Regions from separate parts of the Streptomyces sp. R-07 genome, predicted to be linked through region 1. Evidence: riboswitches for the same ligand, from Rfam matches in the RefSeq annotation. Region 1 holds a riboswitch; each other region holds the start of a gene.

What was found. A riboswitch is a leader RNA that binds a small molecule or an ion and turns the genes downstream of it on or off. The one in region 1 is predicted to bind cyclic di-AMP.
Region 2: linked by a shared signal. The riboswitch ahead of ACN9M0_RS30795 (M23 family metallopeptidase) and the one ahead of ACN9M0_RS19350 (M23 family metallopeptidase) in region 1 are both predicted to bind cyclic di-AMP.
Region 3: linked by a shared signal. The riboswitch ahead of ACN9M0_RS04080 (C40 family peptidase) and the one ahead of ACN9M0_RS19350 (M23 family metallopeptidase) in region 1 are both predicted to bind cyclic di-AMP.
Region 4: linked by a shared signal. The riboswitch ahead of ACN9M0_RS14020 (transglycosylase family protein) and the one ahead of ACN9M0_RS19350 (M23 family metallopeptidase) in region 1 are both predicted to bind cyclic di-AMP.

Annotation. Positions count from the first base shown of each region.
Region 1 is NZ_CP183978.1:4,238,135-4,240,326, forward strand. It holds gene ACN9M0_RS19345 (PP2C family protein-serine/threonine phosphatase) at 1-689, shown strand, start outside; cyclic di-AMP (ydaO/yuaA leader) riboswitch at 902-1,066, shown strand; gene ACN9M0_RS19350 (M23 family metallopeptidase) at 1,077-2,189, shown strand.
Region 2 is NZ_CP183978.1:6,704,989-6,707,180, forward strand. It holds gene ACN9M0_RS30790 (tyrosine-protein phosphatase) at 1-494, opposite strand, end outside; cyclic di-AMP (ydaO/yuaA leader) riboswitch at 868-1,024, shown strand; gene ACN9M0_RS30795 (M23 family metallopeptidase) at 1,027-1,983, shown strand; gene ACN9M0_RS30800 (SGNH/GDSL hydrolase family protein) at 2,146-2,192, shown strand, end outside.
Region 3 is NZ_CP183978.1:874,234-876,425, forward strand. It holds gene ACN9M0_RS04070 (ATP-dependent Clp protease proteolytic subunit) at 1-384, shown strand, start outside; gene ACN9M0_RS04075 (hypothetical protein) at 392-697, shown strand; cyclic di-AMP (ydaO/yuaA leader) riboswitch at 1,098-1,219, shown strand; gene ACN9M0_RS04080 (C40 family peptidase) at 1,223-1,699, shown strand; gene ACN9M0_RS04085 (hypothetical protein) at 1,769-2,192, opposite strand, start outside.
Region 4 is NZ_CP183978.1:3,119,316-3,121,507, reverse strand. It holds gene ACN9M0_RS14025 (transglycosylase family protein) at 1-833, shown strand, start outside; cyclic di-AMP (ydaO/yuaA leader) riboswitch at 1,092-1,265, shown strand; gene ACN9M0_RS14020 (transglycosylase family protein) at 1,269-1,991, shown strand.

The DNA.
Region 1 (2,192 bases):
ACACCCCGCACGGGGTGCGGCTCGTCGTCGGGGACGTCCGGGGCAAGGGGATGGAGGCGGTCGAGGCCGTCGCCGTCGTCATCGGCGCCTTCCGGGAGGCGGCCGAGCAGGAGCGGACCCTGGAGGGCGTGGCGCAGCGCCTCGAACGGGCGCTGGCCCGGGAGGGCACCCGCCGGGACGGGCTCGACGCCTTCGAGGGGTTCACCACCGCGGTCCTGGCCGAGATCCCGCGCGCCGACGGGGCCGGGACCTTCGACGGTTTCGTACGGGTCGTCAACCGGGGGCATCCGCCGCCGCTGATGCTGTACGCGGACGGCCGCCTGGACTCGCTGGAACCGGGCGAGGCGGCGCTGCCGCTCGGCATGGGGGAGCTGGCGGCGTGGCCGGACCGGGCCGAGGCGCGGCCGTTCCCGCCGGGCGCGACGCTGCTCTTCTACACGGACGGCCTCTCGGAGGCACGGAACGCGCAGGGCGTCTTCTACGACCCGGCGGCGCGCCTCGCCGGACGGATCTTCCCGGGGCCCGAGGAGCTGCTCGACGCGCTGGTGGACGACGTACGGCTCCACACGGGCGGCGGGTCCACGGACGACATGGCGCTGCTCGCCGTGAGCCGCCCGGCGACGGGGCAGCCCGAGCGGCGCCGGACGATGCCGGTGGTGCCGCCGGACGGGTCCGGTCACCGGGTGTAGTCGCGGGGTGTCACTGCGATAACAATTGACATAACGTCAGATCGCGAGGGTTTCGCCGCGCCCGCCTTATGTCTTTCTGAAGGGGGCTCAACTCGGGCGATACTCCCCTAATTCAATGAATGATCAAGGGGAACGGCTTGGAATCGGGACCCCCTGTCTATTAACGTTCGATAACGCAGCGCGGTCGTCCCAGCCGTCGCAAGAGGCGGCACCGTGCGCACGCGCCGAATCCTGAAAAGGAACCGGGGAACCACCACTTGGGGTGAATCGGGCCCCTTCGTACCCGTGCGAACCACGCACCCGTGCGGTCGAGCCCGTAGGAGACCTTCCTGCTCCGAACCCGTCAGCTAACCCGGTAGGCGAGAAGGAAGGAAAGGAGCGCCCCCCGTGGCGTCCAACACCCCCGCACCCGAAGCCCCCTTCGACGCATTCGGTGGCGGTGCGGGTATCTCCGCCCCGGACACCGAGTGGAACCCCACCGAGGGCTCCCTCCGCGCCGAGAGCCGCTCCGGCGGCCGGCACCGGGTCGTCAAGCAGCGCTCCAACTTCGCCCGCTCCTCCACCGTCCTCGGCGTCGGTGTGATCGCGGCCGTCGGCGCGGGCGGCCTCGCCACCGCGCAGGAGAAGCCGCCGGTGGCCATATCGCTGCCGGACCTCCCGGATCTCCCGGACCTGCACCTGCCGGACGCCCACGACCTCCCGGGCGTCGGCGACCTCCTTCGCGAGGAGGACAACGCGCCCGTCACCGCGGGCCGCGCCAACCCGAACCCGCTCACCGCCGCCACGTACACCACCGCGGCCGACGAGCAGACCGGACAGGCCGAGCAGGCCACCGCCGCCGTCCCCGCCGCGGGCGAGGCCCTGCGCGCCCGCATCCTCCAGCAGGCCGAGCAGCAGCAGGCCTCCGCCGACGCCGCCGAGAAGGCCGCCATGGAGAAGGCCGCGGCCGAGAAGGCCGCCGCCGAGGCCGAGGCCAAGGAGGCCGCGGCGGAGAAGGCGGCCGCCGACGCGAAGGCGAAGGCCGAGGCGGAAGCCAAGGCGAAGGCCGAAGCGGAGGCCGCGGCGAAGGCCGAGGCCGAGCGGCTCGCCCAGCTCGCCGCCAGCTACTCGCTGCCGGTCTCCTCGTACACCCTCACCGCCACCTACATGCAGGCCGGCTCGATGTGGTCCTCCGGCTACCACACCGGCCTCGACTTCGCCGCCCCCACGGGCACCCCGCTCAAGGCGGTCCACGGCGCGACCGTCAAGTCGGCGGGCTGGTCCGGCTCCTACGGCTACCGGATCGTCCTGGAGCTGGAGGACGGCACCGAGGTCTGGTACTGCCACCTCTCGTCCATGCTGGTCAGCGCCGGCCAGACCGTGGGCACCGGCGAGACCATCGGCCGCGTCGGCGCCACCGGCAACGTCACCGGCGCCCACCTCCACATGGAGGTCCACACCTCCGGCGGCGACGGCATCGACCCGGCGGCCTGGCTGCGCTCCAAGGGCCTGAGCCTCTGACCT
Region 2 (2,192 bases), 2.5 Mb from region 1:
GCCGCGCAGTGCATGAGGGCCGGGATGCTCTCCTCCGCCATGGAGTGCAGGATCCGGCTGTGCTCCGAGGCCCGCTCGACGATCATCTTCCGGTACGACTCGGACATCCGGGCGGCCGCCTTGCCGTCGCCGAGGATCTCCCGCAGCTGCGCGATCTCGCCGTCGCGCACCAGCTTCCAGAACTCCTTGCCGTCGGCCGGGTCGTTGAGGGGTATGTGCACGTTCCGCACGCCGGGCAGGTCGACGTCCGCGCCCTCGACCTTCCGGTCCGCCTCGTTGCGGAAGTCGAAGACGGTGTGCAGGCCGAGCGAGGAGAGGAAGGCGGCGTCGTCCTCCGTCGCGTGGGCGAGATGGCCGCTGCGGAAGAGGCGGCCGGGGCGGACGGCGCGCCCGTCCGACGTCGGCAGACCGCCCACGTCCCGGAAGTTGCGGACCTCCGTCAGCTCGGGCTCGGCGGCATCGGCGGGCGGGATCTGCGGCAGCTGCTGCGTCACGGCTGCTCCTGTTCTGTAGATCGGTTCCTGGGGCAATCATCTCGGGTGCGAACCCGTGCACGCACGCCCTCGCACAGGAATGGGCGATCTGTCCGTATTGGGGTGTTCGGCATAACCCGCCCCGGTTGCAGGGGAGATGGGGATCGGCGCGTGAGCAGCGTCATAACCGTGACGGACCGTGCCTGATCGTCTTTTCCAAATACCCCCCGGGAAAAGGAGATCGAGGGACCGTCATCCACGGAGGGTGACCGGAATTCCGGCCGTATATCAAGGAGCTCCGGAGTCCTCGAAAATCGTGGCTTGTTCGCGCCGACCCCACTCGTCTAGCGTCGCGCTCAATCCGGACGGACCGCCGAATCCTGCCACCGACCGGAATCCGCACTCACCCGAACAAGGCAGGAGCGGGGGACCCAGGTAAGTCGCCGATCCTTCCGAGAAGGACGGCTCGGGGTGAAGTCGCGTGGACACGCGGCCGGACATCTCCAGTCCGAACCCGACAGCTCACCTCGCAGGCGCCGGAGAGGAATTCGCCATGCCCGCTAAGGGTAAGCACCGCCGCACCAAGTCCAGCCGCCTCACCCGTGGCCTCGCCGCCGCCGGTACCGGTGGCGCCGTCGTCGCCCTCCCGCTCCTCGGAGCCACCGGCGCCCACGCCGCCGAGCAGGCCGCCCCCGCCGCCGCTCCCGCCCAGGCCGTCGCCCAGGTGAAGGCCGCCGCCGTCCAGGCCGCGCCCACCACCGCGAAGGCCGCGCCGAAGACGTACTCCGTCGTCCGGGGCGACTACCTGTCGAAGATCGCCGCCGAGCACCACCTCGCGGGTGGCTGGCACAAGCTGTACGAGGACAACCGACGGGTCGTCGGCGAGAACCCCTCCCTGATCCTGCCCGGCATGAAGCTCACCCTCGGCGGGAAGAGCACCGCCAAGGCCGCGCCGAAGGTCACGCACAAGAGCACGCAGAGCTCCGGCAAGAACGGCGACACCCCGCGCGCCTCGCGCAGCAGCGAGCGGACCTCGGCCCCGGCCGCCGCCGCGACCACCTCGTCGTCCTCCGCGACGTCCTCGTCGGCCGCGACGACCTCTTCCGGCTGGGTCGCTCCGATCGCCGGCGCCGGCATGTCGACCCCGTACCACCAGGCCGGCTCCATGTGGTCCTCCGGCTACCACACCGGTGTCGACTTCATCGCCTCCACCGGCACCACCGTCGTCGCGGTCGGCCCCGGCACCGTCTACTCCGCCGGCGACGGCGGCGCGTACGGCAACCAGGTCGTCATCCAGCACGCCGACGGCACCTTCTCGCAGTACGCCCACCTGTCCTCGATCTCCGTCTCCGCCGGCCAGACCGTCACCGGCGGCCAGCAGATCGGTCTCTCGGGCGCGACCGGCAACGTCACCGGACCGCACCTGCACTTCGAGATGCGTACCGGCCCGGAGTACGGCTCCGACATCGACCCGCTGGCCGCCCTGCGCCAGCACGGCGTGAGCATCTGACGAACCGTCGTCAACGCCTTGTCCCCGGAAGCCCGGCACGTACGTGCCGGGCCTCCGGCGTATTCCGGCTTGGCAAATTCTTTATCGGTGGCATATGTCACCCAGCGTCAACCCCTCCTTACGGTCGCGTAGGTCACATCCCAAAGGGAAGGATGTGCTCCCGTGGCAGACGATTCGAGATCAACAGACAAGAACGCATTCGGGTCGTA
Region 3 (2,192 bases), 3.4 Mb from region 1:
GCGATCCACGACACGATGCGGTCGCTCTTCTGCGACGTGGAGACCACCTGCCTGGGTCAGGCCGCGTCCACCGCCGCCGTGCTGCTCGCCGCCGGCACCCCCGGCAAGCGGTCCGTCCTCCCCGGCGCCCGCATCACCCTCCGGCAGCCGGCCATGGACGAGCCCCTCCAGGGGCAGCCGAGTGACCTCGACATCCACGCGCGCGAGTTGCTCCGGCTGCGCGCCCTGGTGGCCGGGATGCTCACCGAGTACACCGGGCAGAGCGAGGAGCGGGTCGACGCCGACATCGACCGCCTCACCGTCCTGGACGCGCCGTCGGCCGTCGCGTACGGCCTGGTGGACCACGTGATCACGAGCCGGCGCGACGCCGGCGCGGCGCGGTGAGCCGGCCGTGGTGCCCGAGCTGCCGCCGCTGCCCGCGCTGACGCGGGCCGAGGGCGAGTTGATCGACGCGTACCTCGAAGTCGTCGACCTCCTGGGGAAGATCAACCCATCCAGGGGTACGCATACCTATGGGGCCCTACGAGCGGCGCAGGCCCTGGTGGGACGCGCGGAGGCGCTGCGCGAGGCTCTGACGCTCATGCATATGCGGGGCGAGAGCGAGGTGCACACGGACACTCTGGCGCGCGCCCTGCGGGTGTTGGACGGTGAGCGCCGGGCCGACCGCGTCACCGTCCCGCGGACACGGGCGAGTTGACATTCCGGCATGTCGTGTCGAGGTCCGGACGGCCGACACGGATCGCAGAATCGCTCCCCCGTTCGGCGTAGTCGACGAGTCGACATATGCGCGGGGTGAGTTGCGCAACAGGTGTACGCATTTGGCGGAATGGGGCGTTCCGCCGCTGGTGCGGGGCTCGTAGGCCAAACCTCCGAAGATCACAAAGGCTGTCTGTCCACCCGTATGGATCAGTCGTGAGGAGCCTCACATATCGCCGTTTCAGCTCGGTTTTCGCCCATGTCGTGGGTCAAGATCCCTGTCGACGACAAGCCCCCGCCATCCGCGGCGGGGCGGTCCGGGCGGACGCCGAGTCCTGCCGCTGTCCCGGATGTCTGGTCGACAGGAGTGGATCGGCAGGAGTGGAGGACCCGAGCAGTACGGGACGTACGCGCTGTTTCCGCAGCGGGGCCGTCCCTTGGGGTGAAGCCGCAGCCGCGGCCGGGCATCTTCGCCAGCCCGAACCCGACAGGTCATCCTTCGCAGGCGGCTGACGAAGGGTTGCGCATGACTGCGCAGATGCACGTCCCGTCCCTGCTGTCCCGGGCCGGAGCCGTCTCGGCTCTCACCCTCGCCGCCGTCGGCGGCACGATGTTCGCACCAGGTGCGGCACCCGAGGCCCAGGCAGCGACGACATACGCGAACAAGGCACTGAGCGTCGCCGCGTCCAAGAAGGGAGCCCCCTACCGGTACGGGAGCACGGGACCCACCCGGTTCGACTGCTCCGGTCTGACGCTCTACGCGTACAAGAAGGCGGGCAAGTCGCTGCCCCGCACCGCGCAGCAGCAGTACAACAAGACCCGGCACATCTCCGCGTCCAGCAGACAGAAGGGGGACCTGGTCTTCTTCCACTCCGGCGGGAGCGTCTACCACGTGGGCATCTACGCCGGCAGCGGCAAGATCTGGCACTCGCCCAAGACGGGATCCTGGGTGAAGCTCGACAAGATCTGGACGTCGAAGGTCTATTACGGCCGCGTCCGATGATCCGGCAGCCGTAGCGGTCCGTCCGTGAGGGGTGCGGTGGCGCCGCCGGACCCCTCACCCCCTAGGGGGTCAGCGGCCCACGCTGCTCCAGTCGACGGGCCCGGGCGGGACCTGCTCGCCGGCCACGTGCGCGTGGAGCCGCCGGGTCAGCTCCGGAAGGTCGTACCCGGGGAAGTTCACGTCGAGGAGCTGCGGACGGAAGCGCGAGGGCTGCTCCTCGTCGAACATCGCCGCGTCCATAGGCTTGATGCCCACCTGCCACGCGTCGGGGGCGGCCCAGTGCGTCATCCGGACGTAGAAGTCGTCGCGGGGGCCGGCGTTCGCCACGGCCGAGAGGAACGCGAGGCCGCTGTCGACGGGAAAGTCGATCAGCATCCAGCCGCGCCGCGACTCCACGTACGCCGCCATGTGCGGCAGCTTCTCCACCCAGCTCTCATTGGACTCGCCGACGTCCTGACAGCAGGTCCAGGTGTCGAAGCCGGAGCGCCAGATC
Region 4 (2,192 bases), 1.1 Mb from region 1:
TGTACGGCGGCCTCCAGTTCACCCAGGACAGCTGGGAGCGGAACGGCGGCCTGGCGTACGCGCCCAGCCCCGACCTCGCCAGCCGCGCCCAGCAGATCGCGGTGGCCGAGAAGGCGTTCGTCAAGGGCAGCACCGAGTGGGCCACCTGCGCGCCGATCGCCGGCCTGAAGAACGACGGCAAGGCCACCGGCGTGGACCCGGGCCCGACAGTCGTCCCGACGGCCCCCACGGGCCCCCTCCCGGAGTCCGACCGCACCGCGGGCGCGCCGACGGCCCCCGCGGGGACAGGAAAGGCCACGGAGGGGTCCACCCCGTCCGCGACCCCCGCGACGCCGACCGCTCCGGCGGGCTCCGCCGCGCCGACGACCCCGGCCGCGCCCACCACCCCGGCGGCCCCGGGCACGCCCGACGCGTCCGTTACGCCCGGTACGCCGGTTTCGCCCGACGCGCCGAAGGGTGACGCGCCGTCGGCCACGCCCGGCACCGGCAAGCACCGGGGCGACGCCGCACCGGAGGAATCCGACAAGAAGGGCGACTCGGTCGAATCGGGCCGTCATGCATCGGGCGCGGACAAGCCCGCGGATAACGTCGACGCCACTCCGGTGACTGACGAATCGAAGAATACGGACGCAACGGACAGTCAGGGCACTTCGGGCGAGTACACCGTGCGGCCGGGTGACAGCCTGTCCGACATTGCGCAGGAGAACGAACTCCCCGGCGGCTGGACCGCCCTCTATGACGCCAACCGGCAGACGGTGGGCCTCGATCCGGACCTCATCCTGCCTGGTCAGAGCCTCGACCTGACGGCGGGTTCGGCGGCGACGGCAGGTTAGTTCGCGGGCTTATGTCCGGTTCTGGGCAAGTGAGACATGAGTCTCTTCGTCCCAACTGGCGTGTCACGTCCGCAAACTTTGCTTCTGTCACCTCTCACCTGCACAAACGCCGCCCACCGGAGGGCAAGCAGGGGCGATATTTCCGCAATGGGCCTCTTTGAACATCCGGTGGGTCTGTGTCTACGGTCGTCACCGCTCGCCACCGCGGGCCCCGTCGACCGAAACGCCGAATCCTGCCGTCGGCCGATGGGAACAGTCGTCGCGCAAGCGCCGAAGGCAGGAGTGGGGGACCCAAGGTAAGTGCCGGGCCCGGCCGTTGAGACAGACGGCCGACGACCGGCTTGGGGTGAAGCCGCGTGCAAGGACACGCGGCCGGGCAACTTTCCGGCCCGAACCCGACAGCTCACCTCACAGGCGTCGGTGAGGAGAATTCCCATGCTGTTTTCCGCCAAGGGCAAACACCGTCGTCCCTCGAAGGCCACCAAGGTCGCCACGCTCGTCGGCGTCACCGGTGTCGCCGTCGCCGCCCCGCTGCTGACCGCGGGCACCGCCTCGGCCGCCACCGCTTCCGAGTGGGACGCCGTCGCCCAGTGCGAGTCCGGTGGCAACTGGGCCATCAACACCGGCAACGGCTTCTACGGCGGCCTGCAGTTCACGAACTCCACCTGGGCCGCCTTCGGTGGCACCGCCTACGCCGCGCGCGCCGACCTGGCCTCGAAGTCCCAGCAGATCGCCGTCGCCGAGAAGGTCCTCGCGGGCCAGGGCAAGGGTGCCTGGCCGAGCTGCGGCGTCGGCCTCTCCGGCGCCTCCTACGACGGCGGCGCCGCCGAGACCCCGCAGCAGAGCGAGCCCCAGCAGGCCGCTCCGCAGCCGCGCGAGACCGAGCAGCCGACCACCCGCAGCCAGCAGCGCCAGGCCCCCAAGAAGGTCACGCAGCAGGCCGCGCCGAAGGCCGCCAAGAAGACCGTCACCACGCCGACCGGCAAGAAGGTCGAGAAGGGCGACGGCGAGTACAAGGTCGTCGCCGGCGACACCCTCAGCAAGATCGCCCAGGCGCACGGCGTCAAGGGCGGCTGGGCCAAGCTCTTCGAGCTGAACAAGGACGTCGTCGAGAACGCCGACCTCATCTACCCGGGTCAGCAGCTCCACCTGAAGTGAGCCAGGCGGCTCGCGTGAGTCCGGCGGCTCACGCGGCCCCGACGACCCTCCCGCGGTGACCACCCCGGTCCGGCGTGCCCTTCCCCCGTGCACGCCGGACCGGGGTTCCCCCGTTTCCGGACCGGGGTTCCCCCGTTCCGGGGCGACTCCGCGATTACTGCCCAGTAGATCTGGGGTCCTTCGTCCCGGGATGCATGCCCT